DNA from 4 places in the Variovorax sp. efr-133-TYG-130 genome. Region 3 is predicted to be linked to each of the others. Evidence: predicted binding sites of a transcription regulator. Region 3 holds the regulator's gene; each other region holds the start of a gene.

Evidence for each region. Region 3 encodes LexA, which represses DNA repair genes until DNA is damaged. Its sites were predicted from a motif close to ACTGTATNNNNATACAGT; they were not measured.
Region 1: a site for LexA is predicted at 1,795-1,812, ahead of imuA (translesion DNA synthesis-associated protein ImuA). Genes of this name have one in related genera too.
Region 2: a site for LexA is predicted at 2,432-2,449, ahead of QRN67_RS08985 (ATP-dependent helicase). Genes of this name have one in related genera too.
Region 4: a site for LexA is predicted at 2,562-2,579, ahead of recA (recombinase RecA). Genes of this name have one in related genera too.

Annotation. Positions count from the first base shown of each region.
Region 1 covers NZ_JARVTD010000024.1:43,612-47,817, reverse strand. The annotation lists gene QRN67_RS20655 (LysR substrate-binding domain-containing protein) at 1-213, shown strand, start outside; gene QRN67_RS20650 (2-hydroxychromene-2-carboxylate isomerase) at 202-807, opposite strand; gene QRN67_RS20645 (CmcJ/NvfI family oxidoreductase) at 804-1,652, opposite strand; gene imuA (translesion DNA synthesis-associated protein ImuA) at 1,827-2,636, shown strand; gene QRN67_RS20635 (Y-family DNA polymerase) at 2,605-3,957, shown strand; gene QRN67_RS20630 (error-prone DNA polymerase) at 3,950-4,206, shown strand, end outside.
Region 2 covers NZ_JARVTD010000007.1:100,227-104,432, reverse strand. The annotation lists gene QRN67_RS09000 (ABC transporter substrate-binding protein) at 1-381, shown strand, start outside; gene QRN67_RS08995 (5'-methylthioadenosine/adenosylhomocysteine nucleosidase) at 499-1,257, shown strand; gene corA (magnesium/cobalt transporter CorA) at 1,250-2,236, opposite strand; gene QRN67_RS08985 (ATP-dependent helicase) at 2,462-4,206, shown strand, end outside.
Region 3 covers NZ_JARVTD010000030.1:5,409-9,614, reverse strand. The annotation lists gene QRN67_RS25295 (MFS transporter) at 1-674, opposite strand, end outside; gene QRN67_RS25290 (D-2-hydroxyacid dehydrogenase family protein) at 671-1,678, opposite strand; gene QRN67_RS25285 (hypothetical protein) at 1,770-2,132, opposite strand; gene lexA (transcriptional repressor LexA) at 2,262-2,945, opposite strand; gene QRN67_RS25275 (asparaginase) at 3,019-3,981, shown strand; gene adk (adenylate kinase) at 4,016-4,206, opposite strand, start outside.
Region 4 covers NZ_JARVTD010000029.1:265,056-269,261, forward strand. The annotation lists gene QRN67_RS24095 (sensor histidine kinase) at 1-127, opposite strand, end outside; gene QRN67_RS24100 (hypothetical protein) at 493-1,236, shown strand; gene QRN67_RS24105 (response regulator transcription factor) at 1,265-1,939, opposite strand; gene QRN67_RS24110 (MarR family winged helix-turn-helix transcriptional regulator) at 2,012-2,497, opposite strand; gene recA (recombinase RecA) at 2,642-3,748, shown strand; gene recX (recombination regulator RecX) at 3,797-4,206, shown strand, end outside.

The DNA of each region.
Region 1 (4,206 bases), on a different contig from region 3:
GCGCTGGCCGGCCAGGGCGTGGCGCTGGGGCGGCTGGAACTGATCCAGCCGTTGCTCGACGACCGGCGGCTGGTGCGCGTGGCCGCACCCGCGCCGGCGCAGCCTTCAGGCCATGCCTACTGGCTGATCCACGCCGACGAGGCACCGCGCGAAGACGTGCGCCACGTGGCCGAATGGCTGATGGACGAGGCCCGGCAGTCGTCAGGGCACTGAGGGCATCGCCTTGCAATACGCGATCGCCTCGTCGAGGCGGTCGTTGCCCCAGAACATCTCGCTGCCGGCAAAGAAGGTCGGCGCGCCGAAGATGCCTTTCTCCGCGGCCGTCTCGGTCTGGCGCCGCAGCCGCAGCTTGTTGGCGTCGGAAAGCGCTTCTTCGAGGATGCGGTGCGCCGGCAGACCCAGTCCGGCGAGCAGGTCGCGCATGGCCTGCGGCGAATCGATGTCGCGGTCTTCGGCGAAGTTCATCGTCATCGTGCGGCGGCAGAACTCGCCCATCCACGGCTGCGCGGCACCCACCAGCGCAATGCGCAGCGGCAGCACGGCCGGGCGCGGAAAGCGCGTTGGCTGCCGCCACGGCAGGCCATGCTTGCGGCACTGGCGGGCCATGTCCTTCCACGTGTAGTCGCCTTTCTCCTTCTGCAAAACGAAGGGTGACGTCTCCCAGCCGAAGGAGCGGAAGATCGGCCCCAGCAGGAAGGGCTGCCAGCGGATGCCGATGCCGTGCGCGGCCGCCTCCTGCTCCAAGCGCATCACGCTGAGGTAGCTGTAGTTGCTGCCGAAGTCGAACCAGAAGTCGAGCGTGTTCATTCGAACACCACCAGGCAGCGGGCCTCGATGCTCTCGCGCAGCGGCGCGTCGGCGGGCGCCTCGGGGTGGTCGAAGGCGGCATGCGGCGTGTAGCGAGAGACGCCGCTGAGCTGCGAGTCGTACTGCTTGAACACCAGCGCCTCGTGCCGGTCCATCGCGGAAAAGTAAGACCAGCGGTGCGAGGGCGAATGCGTCGCGAGGTAGATCTCGCCGGTGCGGCGCGGATAGCGCACCTCGGCGTCGACCAGGTCCCGGGCCATCACCGAGCGGGCATCGCACACGGCGAGCGGCGTGTCGAGCACCGGCCCTCTTATCGAACGCCAGACATTGACGATGCAATAGCGCCGCACGGCCGCGGCTTCCTCGGGGTCGGGCAGCACCAGGGACAGCCGGCGACGGCCAGATTCCTCGGTGTAGTCGTTGTGGATGCGGCCGTTGGCGGCGGCCAGGCCGTCGGTCGCGCGGCGGCCGAAGCTCAGGGCGGCGCGGTCGGCTTCGCGCCTGCGCACCAGGTGGTCGAAGACATGGGCACGCGTGCCGCCCGTGACGGCCAGTGCCAGTTCGGCCACCTCGCGGTGGTAGATGGCCGTGACCTCCGCGTCGTCGAGGAAGTCGCGCACGGCCGTGGGCGCGTCGCGCAGCACGAAGCCTTCGCGCTCGATGTCGGGTGGCGCTGCGGCTGCGCGTGCATCCGCGATGGGCATGGGGCGCAGTTCGTAGCTGCCGCTTTCCCAGGGCGTGTCGGGCGGCGGCTGGAAGGTGTAGCTGACGGGGCGCAGGGCGGACGGCTGGAGGTAGTTCAGGCCTGCGGTGACGGCTGTGACGGCTGTGCTGGGGGTGGTCATGCGGTGCTCCTGTTGGACGGCTCCATTGGAGCGAAGCGGCAGCCCCGGCTCAAACGACTTCTGGGCGTCTTCGCATGAGCAGCGGGAATATGAAAATCCCCGTGACGAAGAAAAACAGCTTTTTTCCCGCAGCCCATGGAATACTGTATAAAAATACAGTTAACAGTCTTCGCCATGGGCCTTCCTTTCCTCGATTCCTTTTCCGCTGCCGCGGGCCGCGGCGTCTGGCATGCCGACGAACTCGGCCTGGCCGACGCCCAGGTCGTCGCGACCGGCCATGCCGCGCTCGACGCGGAGTTGCCGGGCGGCGGATGGCCGGTCGGCGCGATGACGGAACTACTGCAGGCCGCGCCCGAAGCCCATGTCTGGCGGCTGCTGCTGCCGGCGCTGGCGCAGGCGGTGCAGGCGCGCGGCGGGCCGGTGGTGCTGGTCGGTCCGCCCTTCGAGCCCTGCGGGCCGTCGCTCGCGGCGCAGGGGCTGCCGGTAGAAGCGCTGATGTGGGTGCGCAGCGAGGCACCGGCCGCGCGGCTGTGGGCCTGCGAGCAGGCGCTGCGCTGCGCCGACGTGGCGGTCGTGGTGGCGTGGCTGCCGCAGGCGCGGGTGGCCGAACTGCGGCGGCTGCAACTGGCGGCGGCGCAGCATGAACTGCTGCTGTTCGTGTGCCGGCCCGACTCGGTCGCGTTGTCGGCTTCGCCCGCGCGGCTGCGCCTTCGCACCGACCGCTGCGAGGCCGATGCTTCGCAGATCGCGCTGCACATCCTCAAGCGCCGCGGGCCGCCGCTGGCCTCGCCGGTCATGCTGCCCGCGCGCAACGAGCGCATGGCCGCGCTGCTGGCCGCCGCCCGGGTGCGCCGCAAGCTGCGGCTGCAGCAGCAAGGCACCGTGGTGGAAGCCGGCGAGACGTCAACCTCCGCCAAGGTGGTGCGCATCGACGCGTGGAAAGGAGGCCCAGGTGCACTGGATCGCCTTGCGGTGGCTACTTGACGACGCCGGCACGCCCGAGGGCCCGGTCCTGCCCACGCCCGAGGCTCTCGGCTGGTGGGCGCTGCGCTACACGCCCCACGTCGCCTGGCAGGACGAAGCGCTGATGCTCGAGGTCTCGGCCTGTGAACGCCTCTGGGGCGGCCGGCTGCAGCTGATGCGCCTGCTGCTGGCCGACAACCCCGCGCCCGACGCGCGCATGCTGGGTACGCAGGGCGCCACCAGCCTCATCGCGCTGGCGCGGCTGCGGCTGTTCGCGCGCGAAGAGAAGCGGCCGCAAGACGTGCCCGCCGGCCTGCCGCTCGACACCCTGAGCGCGGCGCGCGCGCACCTCGACCTGCTCGCGCGCCTCGGTTGCCGCACCTGGGGCGACGTGGCTGCGCTGCCGCGCGGCGGGCTCACGCGGCGCTTCGGTGCCGAGCTGCGCGATGCGCTCGATGCCGCCTGGGGCCTGAGCCCCGAAAGCCATGCCTGGCTCACGCTGCCCGACGTGTTCGAGCAGAAGCTCGAACTGCCCGCGCTGGCCGAAACCGCGCCCGAACTCATGTGGTCGGCCAACCGGCTGCTGGCCTCGCTGCAGCTGTGGCTGCGTGCCCGCCAGCGCGGCGCGCGCGCGCTCGAGCTGCAATGGACGCTCGACCTCAAGCGCTTCAACGGCGTGAACCTGCCGCCGCACCAGCAGGTCACCGTGCGCACGGCCGAGCCCACGCAGGACATGGCGCACCTGCGCCGGCTGATGTCCGAAAAACTCGCGCTCACCACGCTCTCGGCGCCCGCGAGCTGGCTGCGGCTGCGCACGCTGGAGACCGATCCGTGGGCCGGCGCCAGCACCAGCTTCCTGCCCGAGGACAACCGCAAGGGCGACAGGCTGCACGAGATGGTCGAGCGCCTCAGCGTGCGGCTCGGCCCGTCGCAGGTGCTGGTGCCCTCGGCACAGGCCGACCACCGGCCGGAGCGCAAGCAGGCGTGGCGGCCCGCGCTGCACAAGGACAAAACCCCGCCCGACAAGGCGCGCAGGCAGGCGCAGGCCGCCGCCTCGCAGCCCGATGCCATCTATCCGCCGTGGCTGCTGCCCGAGCCGCTGCGGCTCGAGATGGACGGCGAGCGCCCGTGCTATCGCGGCACGCTGAGCAGGCTGGTCGGGCCGCAGCGCGTAGAGGCAGGCTGGTGGGGTGACAAGGAAGAGGGCGGCCAGCCCGCCATGCGCGACTACTACGTCGCGGAAAGCCCCGAAGCCGGGCTGGTGTGGATCTTTCGCGAGCGGCCCGCTGCGCGCTTTTCTTCGGGCGAGGTGCGCTGGTACCTGCAGGGGTTCTATGCCTGAGCTGAGCGACAAGCAGGAAAGCAGGCGCCAGCCCGCCAAGGTGCATGCGCTGCCAGTGCCGCTGCGCAAGCCGCCCGCGTTCACGCTGCCCGACTACGCGGAGCTGCACTGCCTGACCAACTTCAGCTTCCAGCGCGGCGCATCCACGCCCGAGGAGATGGTGGAGCGGGCCTATCAGCTCGGCTACACGGCGCTGGCGATCACCGACGAGTGCTCGGTGGCCGGCATCGTGCGGGCGCATGTGGGCTT
Region 2 (4,206 bases), on a different contig from region 3:
TTCGAGTGGGGCGAGTACCGCAAGCGCCTGCAGGCCGGCGAGCACCAGATGGGCATGCTGGGCTGGACCGGCGACAACGGCGATCCGGACAACTTCCTCTACACGCTGCTGGGCTGCGCATCGGCCAAGTCGGCCAGCGGCAGCAACATCTCGAAGTTCTGCTACCAGCCTTACGAAGACCTCGTGGTGAAGGCCAAGAGCGCGACCAAGCAGGCCGACCGCGATGCGCTCTACAAGAAGGCCCAGGTCATCTTCAAGGAGCAGGCGCCGTGGTTCACCATCGCCCATGCGGTGCAGTTGAAGCCGGTGCGCAAGGAAGTGGTCGACTTCAAGCTGAGCCCATTCGGGCGCCACACTTTCTATGGTGTGGATATCAAGTAACCCCCCACGCTGCTGGGGGCAACACCTGCGGCCCGGCAGAGCCGGTTCCGCGGTGTTCCTGGAAAGAGAAATGTCTTGAGTTCTTTGCCGCGCGCGCCTGTCGCCATCGTCGCTGCCATGCACGAGGAACTGAGTGCCCTGCTTGCGCAGATGCCCGACGAGCAGCGTGTGCGCGTGGCCGGCCGCGACTTCTGGGTGGGCCATCTGCAGGGCCAGCCGGTGGTGGCGGTGCTGTCGCGCATCGGCAAGGTCGCGGCGGCGGTGACGGCCACGGTGCTGATCGAGCGCTTCGGCGTGCGGGCCATCGTGTTCACCGGCGTGGCGGGTGGATTGGCGCCGGGCGTGAAGGTGGGCGACGTGGTCGTGGCCACCGAACTGCTGCAGCACGACATGGACGCCTCGCCGCTTTTCCCGAAGCACGAGGTGCCGCTGATGGGCATGGCGCGCTTCGCGGCCGATGCTGCCATCGGCAACGCTCTGGCGGCCGTGGCGGCCGACGTGCTGCGCGACCCCGTGGCCTTGGTCGGCCAGCAGGCCGTGGATGAATTCAGCCTCCGGCAGCCCGGGGTGCATCGCGGCCTGCTGGTGAGCGGCGACCGCTTCGTCTCCACCACCGCGGAGAGCGAGGCCTTGCAGCGCGAGCTGCCCGATGCGCTCGCGGTCGAGATGGAAGGCGCTGCGATGGCGCAGGTGTGTCAAGACTACGGCGTGCCGTTTGCCGCGATGCGCACGATTTCGGACCGCGCCGACGATGCCGCGCATGGCGACTTCGCGCGCTTCGTGGTGGAGGTGGCGAGCCGCTACAGCCTCGCGCTGGTGGGCGCGTGGCTGGCCACGCTGCCCGCGCAAGACGCGGGTAGTGGCGCGGCTACTTGAGCCAGCCGCGCCGGCGGAAGTACCACATCGGCACCAGCGCGCTGGCCGCCATCAGCACGATGGCATACGGATAGCCCATGGCCCAGTCGAGCTCCGGCATGAACTTGAAGTTCATGCCGTAGATGCTGGCGATCAGCGTGGGCGGCAGCAGCGCCACGCTGGCCACCGAGAAGATCTTGATGGTCTTGTTCTGGTTGATGTTGATGAAACCGACGGTCGCATCCATCAGGAAGTTGATCTTGTCGAACAGGAAGGCCGTGTGGTTGTCCAGCGACTCGATGTCGCGCAGGATCTGGCGCGCCTCTTCGAACTGCTCGGCGTTGAGCATCTTGCTGCGCATCATGAAGCTGACCGCGCGGCGCGTGTCCATCACGTTGCGGCGGATGCGGCCGTTCAAGTCTTCCTGCCGCGCGATGGCGCCGAGCACCTCGCCGGCCAGCTCGTCGCTCACGTTGCCCGAGAGCACTTTCTTGCCGGCCACTTCGAGCTCGTCGTAGATGTTCTCCAGCGTGTCGGCCGAATACTCGGCGTCGGCGTCGAACAGCTTGAGCATCACTTCCTTGGCGTCCTCGATCAGCCCCGGTGCGCGGCGCGCGCGCATGCGCAGCAGGCGGAACACGGGCACGTCCTCGTCGTGGATCGAGAACAGCACGCCGCGGCTGCGCAGGTCGGTGTTGTGCTGGTTCAGGATGAAAGCGACGCGCACGGTGCGCGGGTTCTCGTCGTCGTCGATCAGGAAGTCGGAGCGGATGTGCAGCTCGCCGTTGTCTTCCTCGTAGAAGCGGGCGGATTCCTCGATGTCCTCGTCCATCGCGTCTTCGGGGATGGACAGGCCGTAGTACTGCTTGATCCAGCGCTTCTCTTCGAGCGTGGGCGATTCGAGGTCGACCCAGATCGGCTGGAACTTGGAAAGCTCTTCGAGCGCCTCGATCTCTTCCTGGACGAGGCGGCCGTTGGCGAGCGTAAAGATGTTGAGCATTGGCTCACTCCCGGGGGTGACTGGACGATGGGCGAGGGAGGGGCGCTTTCAATTCCCGGGCCCGACGTGCGTGAGGAAAACGCGTCAGTGAAAGGGAGTTGAAAGCTGCCGAGACGGGGCGGTTTCCATGGGAAGAGTCTCCGGTTGCAGCGAGGCGCGATTATGTCACCGGCCACATGGCAGCAAGGTGGCTGGACTGGACGGGCATACAGTAAAGTCGTGCCCATGCAGACCGCTGCGCTCCCCGTTCTTTCCACCGCCCCGAAGACCCAGGCCGAGCGCCTGGCCGCCGCGCTGGCCACGCTCAACGACGCGCAGCGCGCGGCGGTCGAGCACGGGGTGGGAGCGGCGATTGCCGAGCGCGACGAGCGGCCGCTGCTCGTCATCGCCGGCGCAGGGTCGGGCAAGACCAGCACGCTGGCGCACCGCGTGGCACACCTCATTGCCGGCGGGGTGGATCCGCAGCGCCTGCTGCTGCTGACCTTCTCGCGCCGCGCCGCGCAGGAAATGGGGCGGCGCGCCGGCCAGGTGCTGGCGAAGGTGCTGGGCCTGAAGTCGGAGGCGCCGCCTTCGCTGCCGTGGGCAGGCACCTTCCACGGCATCGGCGCGCGGCTGCTGCGCGAGTACGCCGCGCAGATCGGGCTGGACGAGAACTTCACCATCCACGACCGCGGCGACGCCGAAGACCTGATGGGGCTGGCGCGCCACGAGCTGGGCCTGTCTTCCACCGTCAACCGCTTTCCGCGCAAGGGCACCTGCCTGTCGATCTACTCGCGCTGCGTGAACACGCGCGCGCCGCTGGCCGAGGTGCTGCGGGAGTCGTTCCCGTGGTGCGGCGAATGGGAGGCCGAGCTGAAGAAGCTGTTCGGCGCCTACGTCGAGGCCAAGCAGCAGCAGAACGTGCTCGACTACGACGACCTGCTGCTCTACTGGGCCGGCATGGTCGCCGAGCCCGCGCTGGCCGCGCACGTCGGCGCGCGCTTCGACCATGTGCTGGTCGACGAGTACCAGGACACCAACTTGCTGCAGGCCTCGATCCTGCTGGCGCTCAAACCCGACGGGCGCGGCGTGACGGTGGTGGGGGACGACGCGCAGTCGATCTATTCGTTCAGGGGCGCCACGGTGCGCAACATCCTCGACTTCCCGTCGCAGTTCACGCAGGACGCACGCGTGGTCACGCTGGAGCGCAACTACCGCTCGACGCAGCCGATCCTCGACGCCTCGAACCGCGTCATCGCGCAAGCAGCCGAGCGGCACGCCAAGACGCTGTGGACCGACAAGCCATCGGCCGGCAAGCCGCTGCTGGTGCTCGTGCCCGACGAGGCGGAGCAGGCGCGCTGGGTGGCCGACAAGGTGCTGGCGCACCGCGAGGGCGGGCTGGCGCTGAAGTCGCAGGCGGTGCTGTTTCGCACCTCGTCGCACAGCGCGGCGCTCGAGCTCGAGCTGGCGCGGCGCAACATTCCGTTCGTGAAGTTCGGCGGGCTCAAGTTTCTCGAGGCCTCGCATGTGAAGGACCTGCTCGCGGTGCTGCGTTTCGCGCAGAACCCGCGCGGCCGCATGGCGGGCTTTCGCGTGACGCAGCTGATCCCGGGCATCGGGCCCGTCACCGGCACGCGGCTGCTCGACGCGATGGACCAGGCCGCCGATCCGGTGGCCGCAGTGCGCGACTTCGTGCCGCCTTCCGCGGCGCGCGAGCAATGGGCCGATTTCGCCAAGGCCTACGAGGCGCTGCGCTCTCCTGCGCTCGCATGGCCGGCCGACGTGGAGGTGGCGATGGCCTGGTACCAGCCGCACCTGGAGCGGCTGTACGAGGACACCTCGGGCGTGCGGCGCGCCGACGTCGAGCAGCTCGCGCGGCTGGCCGCCGGCTACGCGTCGCGCGAACGCTTCCTGACCGAACTGACGCTCGATCCGCCCGAGGCCACCAGCGACCGCCCGGGTCCGCCGCTGCTCGACGAGGACTACCTGAT
Region 3 (4,206 bases):
CTGAACAGCACGAACTGCCCGGCACCCTGCAGCGCCGTCACCGCCACGATGCCCATCAGCACCGGACTGCGCAGCACGCGCGACCAGGCGGCGGCGGTGAGTGCCGCCGGGCGAATGCCGGCGGGCAGCGTGAGCCAGATCGATGCCGCGCTCACGACGCTGAGCAGCGCAACCGCCACGAAGGCCATGCGCCAGCCCAGGTGCCCGCCGATCAGCGCGCCGATGGGCAGGCCCATCACCGAGGCCATCGACCAGCCCAGGAACACGAAGGTGACGGCGCGCCCGCGCTGCTCGGGCGGTACCAGCAGGCCGGCGCAGGCTGCGGCCTGGGGCGTGAAGATGGCCGGCGCGATCACCGTGAGCATGCGTACCGGCAGCAGCGCGCCGAAGCTCGGCATGAGCGCCGCGAGAGCGTGGCCCGCCGCATACCAGAGCAGGGTGAGCGCGAGCAGCTGGCGGCGGTCCCACCCCGCGACGGCGGCGGCCAGCAGCGGCGCGCCGATGCACATCACCGCCGCCGCGGCGGTGATCAACTGGCCCGCGGTGGCGACCGAAATGGCCAGCGAAGCGCTGATTTCATTGAGCGTGCCGGGCACGACCATCACGCCCGTGCCGATCACGAAGTTGCCGACCAGCAGCGCCCAGAGCGCACCCTTGGGCGCGGGCCGGCTCACCGGCGAACCTGCAGCGCGCCCGGATTCACGATGTTCGTGGGATTGCCGTTGATGTAGCTCACGACGTTGTCGAAGGCCTGGCCGAAGTAGCTCTCGTAGCTCTCCTGCTCGACATAGCCGATGTGCGGTGTGCAGATGCAGTTCTCCAGCCGCAGCAGTGCGTGGCCCTGCAGCGGCGGCTCGCTCTCGAACACGTCGATGGCGGCCAGCCCGGGGCGGCCACGGTTGAGCGCCGCGAGCAGCGCGTCGGCCTCGACCAGCTCGGCACGCGAGGTGTTGACGAACAGCGCCGTCGGCTTCATGCGCGAGAGATCCTCGAGCGTGATGAGACCGTTGGTTTCGTCATTGAGCCGCAGGTGGACCGACAGCACGTCGGCGGCTGCGAAGAACTCCTGGCGGTTCTGCGCCACCTGGAAGCCGTCGGAGCGGGCCTTGGCGCAGCTGGCTTCACGCCCCCAGATCACGACCTGCATGCCGAAGGCCTGCCCGTAGCGCGCGACCAGCTGGCCGATGCGGCCGTAGCCCCAGATGCAGAGCGTCTTGCCCTTGAGCACCGAGCCCAGCCCGAAGTTGGGCGGCATCGAGGCCGACTTGAGGCCCGATTGCTGCCACGCCCCGTGCTTGAGGTTGCTGATGTATTGCGGCAGCCGGCGCATGGCGGCCATGATGAGCGCCCAGGTGAGCTCGGCAGGTGCCTGGGGGGAGCCGGAGCCTTCCGCCACGGCGATACCGCGCTCGGTGCAGGCCGCCACGTCGATGTGGCCCGCGACGCGACCCGTTTGCGAAATGAGCTTGAGCTTGGGCAGCTTCTCGATGAGCTGCCGGGAGATCTGTGTGCGCTCGCGAATCAGCACGATCACGTCGGCGTCCTTGAGGCGAACCGAGAGTTGCCCGATGCCCTTGACCGTGTTGGTGTAGACCTTGGCTGCGTACGCGTCCAGCTTGGCGGCGCAGCGCAATTTGCGCACGGCGTCCTGATAGTCGTCGAGGATCACAATATTCATGGCGTGCCATTGTGCCTCGCAGCATTGGGATGTCGCACCCCCGAACGTTTGGATACCCACTGCCGACGGGCTCTCCCAGGGGGGCCGCGCCTCAGTGCAGGCGTGTGGAGCGGGGCGCGGTGACCATGGCTTCGGCCGCTTCGAGGGCCGCCAGACGGTCGAGCTCCGCGCACACGTCGTCCATGCGGCCGGAGATCACGACACGGTTGCTGCGCTGCTGGCCCTTTCCGTCGACCACACGCACCACGCGCAACGGGCGCGCCGGCGCGGTGGCTGCGGCCGCCGGTGGCGTCGCGCCGCAAGACGGACGCACCGCGACATAGCGCAGGCCGGCGGAACTCTCGCTGTGGTCGAGCGGGGTGTGGGGATGGGGGCGGCGTGCCGGAATCAAACGGTTGGCGAGCGATTGCAGCGGCATCCAGAAATCAGCGATGGCGAGGAGGGCGATTCCCATGTGAACTCCAAAAAAGTATGAGGTTGAACACAGGCAGGATTTCTTGAATCGGCCGCGACAGGGTGATGGCGACTTCGCGCCATACGCCCGCCACCTGTCGCGGCCGGGTGAGTGCTGCTGCCAGCAGGCCTACATCAGCATGGTGTTGCGGATGAGGCCCACGGCGAGGCCTTCGATCTCGAAGGGCTCGCCGGGCTGGACGATGATGGTCGGGTAGTCGGGGTTCTCGGCGTGCAGCTCGATGACCTGCTTGTTGCGCTTCAGGCGCTTGACGGTGACCTCGTCGCCCAGGCGCGCCACCACGATCTGGCCGTTGCGCGCTTCCTTGGTGGCCTGCACGGCGAGCAGGTCGCCGTCCATGATGCCGGCGTCGCGCATGGACATGCCGCGTACCTTGAGCAGGTAGTCGGGCTGGCGCTGGAACAGTGTGTTCTCGACGTAGTAGGTCTGGTCGACGTGCTCTTGCGCCAGGATGGGCGAGCCCGCGGCGACGCGGCCGATGAGCGGCAGCGCCAGTTGCGCCATGCCGGGCAGCGTGAGCGAGAACTGGCCGCCCTCGCGGTGACGCGTTTCGTTCAGCGAGCGCAGGGCGTCGCCCTTGAGGCGGATGCCTCGCGAGGTGCCGCTGACGAGTTCGATGACACCCTTGCGGGCCAATGCCTGCAGGTGCTCTTCGGCCGCGTTGGCCGACTTGAACCCGAGTTCATTGGCGATTTCGGCGCGCGTGGGTGGCGCGCCGGTTCGGGCGATGGCGCTCTGGATCAAGTCCAGGATCTGCTGCTGGCGGGCTGTAAGCTTCACGGCGAACTGCATATGTGGTTCCTTGCGGCACTGGCTAGATATCCAGTACCTGTATTTTTAACCAGTTTTAAAAAGTTGACAAGACATGCCTGATTTCCCCTCGCCTGAACTGCGCCGCGTGGTCGTGCTGGGCACCGGCGGCACCATTGCCGGCAAGGCCGCCAGCAGCGGCGACAACATCGGCTACACGGCCGGGCAGGTAGGCGTAGCGGACCTTCTGGGCGGGATCGAGGCGCCCCGGGGCGTGACGCTGGTGGCGGAGCAGGTCGCGCAACTGGACAGCAAGGACATGTCCCTCGAGACCTGGCAAAAGCTCGCGCAGCGCTGCGCGCACTGGCTGGCCGAGCCCGACGTGGCGGGCGTGGTGATCACGCACGGCACCGACACGCTGGAGGAGACGGCCTTCTTCCTGCATTCGGTACTGGCGTGCGTGAAGCCTGTGGTGCTGACCTGTGCCATGCGCCCGGCGAGCGCACTGTCGCCCGATGGTCCGCAGAACGTGCGCGATGCCATCGGCGTGGTTCTGGCAGCGGGTGCGAAGGGGGTGACCGTGGTGTGCGCCGGCGCGATGCACAGTGGCGCCGACGTCCAGAAAGTGCACACCTACAGGCTCGATGCCTTCGCATCAGGCGATGCAGGCGTGGTTGGCTATGTTGAAGAAGGTGAAGTGCGCCGCGTGAGGGCGTGGCCCGAGGGCGGGGCGCTGCCGGCTTCGAAGATCTTCGAGGCGGCCGCGGTCCATTGGCCTCGCGTGGAGATCGTCATGAGCCATGCCGGCGCGAGCGGTGCGGTCGTCGAGGCGCTGCTGCAGCCCGGCAACGCCGAACCGGTCCGTGGACTGGTGCTGGCCGCCACCGGCAACGGCACGCTGCATCAAGCGCTCGAAGCGGCTGCGCTGAAGGCGCAGGAGGCGGGCGTGGCGGTGGTTCGCGCGACGCGCTGCATGAACGGCCGCATCCTGCCGAAAGCCGATGACCGCCTGCGGGAAGCGGGCACGCTCACGCCGGTGAAGGCGCGCATCGCGCTGATGCTCGAGTTGCTCGGGTGAGGTGGTGGCCGCCCTGACGGAGGGCGGCCGGCAATCAGCTGCTCAGCGCTGCGAGTGCGCGCTGGGTGATTTCATCGACCGTGCCCACGCCCTTGATGGCGCGGTACTTCGGCGCGGCGGCCGGGTCGGTCTTGGCCCAGGCCGAGTAGTAGTCGACCAGCGGACGCGTCTGCTGGCTGTACACGTCGAGCCGCTTGCGCACGGTTTCTTCCTTGTCGTCCTCGC
Region 4 (4,206 bases), on a different contig from region 3:
TGGCGATGCCTTGTGCCACCAGCCAGGTGACGCCGATGCTCACCGGCACCAGCAGCAGCAGCGGCGTGAGCATCCAGTCGAGGATCTCGCCGAACAGCGAGCGCTGCGCGCGCTGAAATAATTTCAAGTGTGAAGTTCCTGATGAGGCTCAAGAAATCCACGACGAGCGTGATTTAGTGCCATTGCAACAAAACGGGATGCTGAAGTTTGCGCGGTGCTCGGTTGTAGTCTCTGCACGCAGTTTCTGCAATTCGAAAAAATCTCAGGGAGTGAATCATGAAGACCAAGTCACCGGGCGGCTGCCCAAGGCCGTTCTGGGTTGCTGCGACCGTGCTTGCCACGGGAGTGGGGATCACGGCATGTGGAGGAGGCGGCAGCGGGGGCGGCGGGGGGATGCCGTTGCTGCCACTGCCATCGAGCTCGCCTGCACCCGCACCCGCACCGTCGCCGGCACCCGCGCCTGCGCCCGCACCTGCAGCGAACCGTGATCCCGTGCAGGGCAGCGAACCGCTGCCGTCGCTGAGCGCGCCTCAACCCGGCTCGACCGCCGCAGTGGGCAACGACAGCGAAGGCATATACGGCTCGCTGCTCGACCTCGGCTTTGTCGGTGCCGACGGCTCCGTGGCCGCCAAGTTCGTCGTCGGCACGCTGTGGGGATCGATCAAGGTTTCGGGACTCGACTGGTCCTTCAACCCCGACACGCTGTACTACTTCATCGACGCCTCGCCCGTGACGGGCTCCGGCACTTTCGTGTCGAAGAAGTCGATAAGCGGAACCTATGCCCACGGCTCGCGTGAACCGTCGAAATTCGGGCCGCTGGGCTATGCCGCGGAGAACGCGCTCGCGGTGTCGCAGGACAGCGTGGTCGGCAAGTGGGCCAACACGGATACGACCTTCGGCATCAGCGTCACGATCGAGGTCGACGACAAGGGGGCATTCACCGGCAAGACGGTCGGCTTGCAGATCGGCACCTGCAGCATTTCGGGCACGATCGCGCAGGCGCAGCCCGGCACGAGCAAGAACATGTACGGTCTCGCCATGAGTGCGGTCAACGCCGCCACCGATGCCAAGGACGCCTGCAAGCTCAGGACCGATCTTCCCTACAAGGGCCCGGCCGCCATCGGCCTTGTGCCCGCCGGCAACTTCGACAGCAACGGCTTCTTCCGCAACATCATGTTCCTGATCCGTACCAGCGATGGCGCCACGCTGTCGGCTGGCCTGCGCAAGCAGCCGTAGCGGGCCGGTGCGTGGACTGAGGCCTCTGTCAGTTCTGGATCTTCTCGAGGCAGTAGCCCAGCCCGCGTACCGTGGCGATGCGCACCGGGCCCTTCTCGATCTTTTTGCGCAGCCGGTGGATGTACACCTCGATCGCGTTGAGGCTCACCTCCTCGCCCCATTCGCAGAGGCGGTCGACCAGCTGGTCCTTGCTCACCAGCCGGCCGGCGCGCTGCAGCAGCACTTCGAGCAGGCCGAGTTCGCGCGCCGACAGCTCGATCATCTTGCCGTCGATGGTGGCCACGCGGCCGGCCTGGTCGTACACCAGCGGGCCGTGGCGGATCGCGTTGCTGGTGGTGCCCATGCCGCGGCGCGTGAGGGCGCGCACGCGGGCCTCGAGTTCCTGCAGGCTGAAGGGCTTGGCCATGTAGTCGTCGGCGCCGTTGTCCAGGCCCTTGACGCGCTCTTCCACGCTGTCGGCCGCCGTGAGCACCAGCACCGGCAGCTGCGAGCCGCGCGCGCGCAGGCGCTTGAGGATCTCGATGCCGTGCAGGCTGGGCAGCCCGAGGTCGAGGATCAGCAGGTCGAACTCGTCATGGGTCATGAGCGCGGTGTCGGCCTGCGAGCCGTTGGCCACGTGGTCGACCGCCGCGCCCGAGGTGCGCAGGCTGCGCAGCAGGGCATCGGCCAGCACCTGGTCGTCTTCGGCAATCAGAATCCGCATATGCGCCACCTCCGGCCTGTTTGGGTGTCGGGCGCCCGGCGGCGCCGTCGACGTTTGTCTCTGCCTCGAAGTCTAGCCCGCTGTATAGGCTTCCAGTCCGATGGTTACCACGGTGGCGATGTCGTCGCCCACGCTGCTGCGGAACTCGCGCTCGGCCTGCGTCACCGCGCCGTGGAAGGCGTCGAGCCAGGCCAGCCCGTCGGCCGTGAACAGCACGCGCCGGGCCCGCGCGTCGAGCGGATCGGGGCCGCGCGTGACCAGGCCCCAGGCCTCGCACTGGTCCACCAGGGCGCCCATCGCCTGCTTGGTCATGCCGGCGCGCTCGGCCAGCTCGGTGAGGCGCGAGCCCTCGCGCGCCAGGTGCCGGGTGATGTGGATGTGCGCCGCGCTCACCTGCGCGCGCGCCGCGAGGTTCGACAACGCCAGCGGCACGTCGACGTCGTGCGCCATCAGCTCCAGCACGCGCTCGTCGAAACGGCGCATGGCGTGGCCCAGCAGGCGGCCCAGGTGGGTCTGCCGCCAGGCGTCGGGATCGGTCGGAAAGGCGGTTTCGCTCATGTGCCAAATGGTAAAGCAAACTGACCAAAAAACAGGTTTACGCAGCGGCATCAGCCCCTACACTACTGTTCAAGCATCCAGCCTGTGGTTAAAAGCAGATGGGTGAAACCAGACACAAACCGTTGATATTCAAGGAGTTTCCACATGGACGCAGTCGTCAAGGGCGCAAGCATCTCGGTCGCCAACAGTGAAAAAGCCAAGGCGCTGCAAGCCGCGCTGGCCCAGATCGAAAAGCAGTTCGGCAAGGGCACGATCATGCGGCTCGGCGAAGGCGAGGCGCTGGAAGACATCCAGGTGGTCTCCACCGGCTCGCTGGGCCTGGACATCGCGCTGGGCGTCGGCGGCCTGCCGCGCGGCCGCGTCATCGAAATCTACGGCCCTGAATCCTCGGGCAAGACCACGCTCACGCTGCAGGTCATCGCCGCCATGCAGAAGCAGGCCGGCACCTGCGCCTTCGTCGACGCAGAACACGCCCTCGACGTGCAATACGCCCAGAAGCTCGGCGTCAACCTGTCCGACCTGCTGATCAGCCAGCCCGACACCGGCGAACAGGCCCTCGAAATCGTCGATTCGCTGGTGCGCTCGGGCGCCGTCGACCTGATCGTGGTCGACTCGGTCGCCGCGCTCACGCCCAAGGCCGAAATCGAAGGCGAGATGGGCGACTCGCTGCCCGGCCTGCAGGCCCGCCTGATGAGCCAGGCGCTGCGCAAGCTCACCGCCACCATCAAGAAGACCAACTGCATGGTCATCTTCATCAACCAGATCCGCATGAAGATCGGCGTGATGTTCGGTTCGCCCGAAACCACCACCGGCGGCAACGCGCTGAAGTTCTACGCCTCGGTGCGCCTGGACATCCGCCGCATCGGCACCATCAAGAAGGGCGACGAGGCCATCGGCAACGAAACCAAGGTGAAGGTGGTGAAGAACAAGGTCTCGCCCCCGTTCAAGACGGCGGAGTTCGACATCCTGTTCGGCGAAGGCATCAGCCGCGAAGGCGAGATCATCGACATGGGCGTGACCGCCAAGATCGTCGACAAGTCGGGCGCCTGGTACGCCTACAACGGCGAGAAGATCGGCCAGGGCCGCGACAACGCCCGCGAGTTCCTGCGCGAGAACCCCGAGCTGTCGCGCGAGATCGAGAACAAGGTGCGCGAGTCGCTGGGCATTCCGCTGCTGGCAGCCGATGCCGGCTCCACGCCCGAGAAGCCGCAGAAGGCCGCCAAGGCCGAGAAGGCGGACAAGGGCGAGTAACAAGCCCCCGAGCGCGGTCCCCTGCCGGGCCGCGCGAGCGGTTCCCGCATGGCATTCGACGCCCCGTCCCTCAAAGGCCGCGCACTGCGCCTGCTGAGCCAGCGCGAGCATTCGCGCCTGGAGCTGGAGCGCAAGCTCGCCAAGCATGAAGAAGAGCCCGGCACGCTGGCCAAGGCGCTCGACGAACTGGCCGCCAAGGACTTCATCAGCGAGCCGCGCGTGGTGGCCTCGGTGCTCAACCAGCGGGCGGCCCGCTCCGGCGCGCTGCGGGTGAAGCAGGAACTGCAGGCCAAGGGCATCGCGCCCGAGGCCATCGCCGAAGCGGTGGCCGGCCTGCAGGAAACCGAGGTGGAGCGCGCCACCGCCCTCTGGCGCCGCCGCTTCGACGCCGCGCCCGCCGACGCGAAGGAACGGGCCAAGCAGATGCGATTCCTGATGGCGCGCGGTTTCTCGGGCGC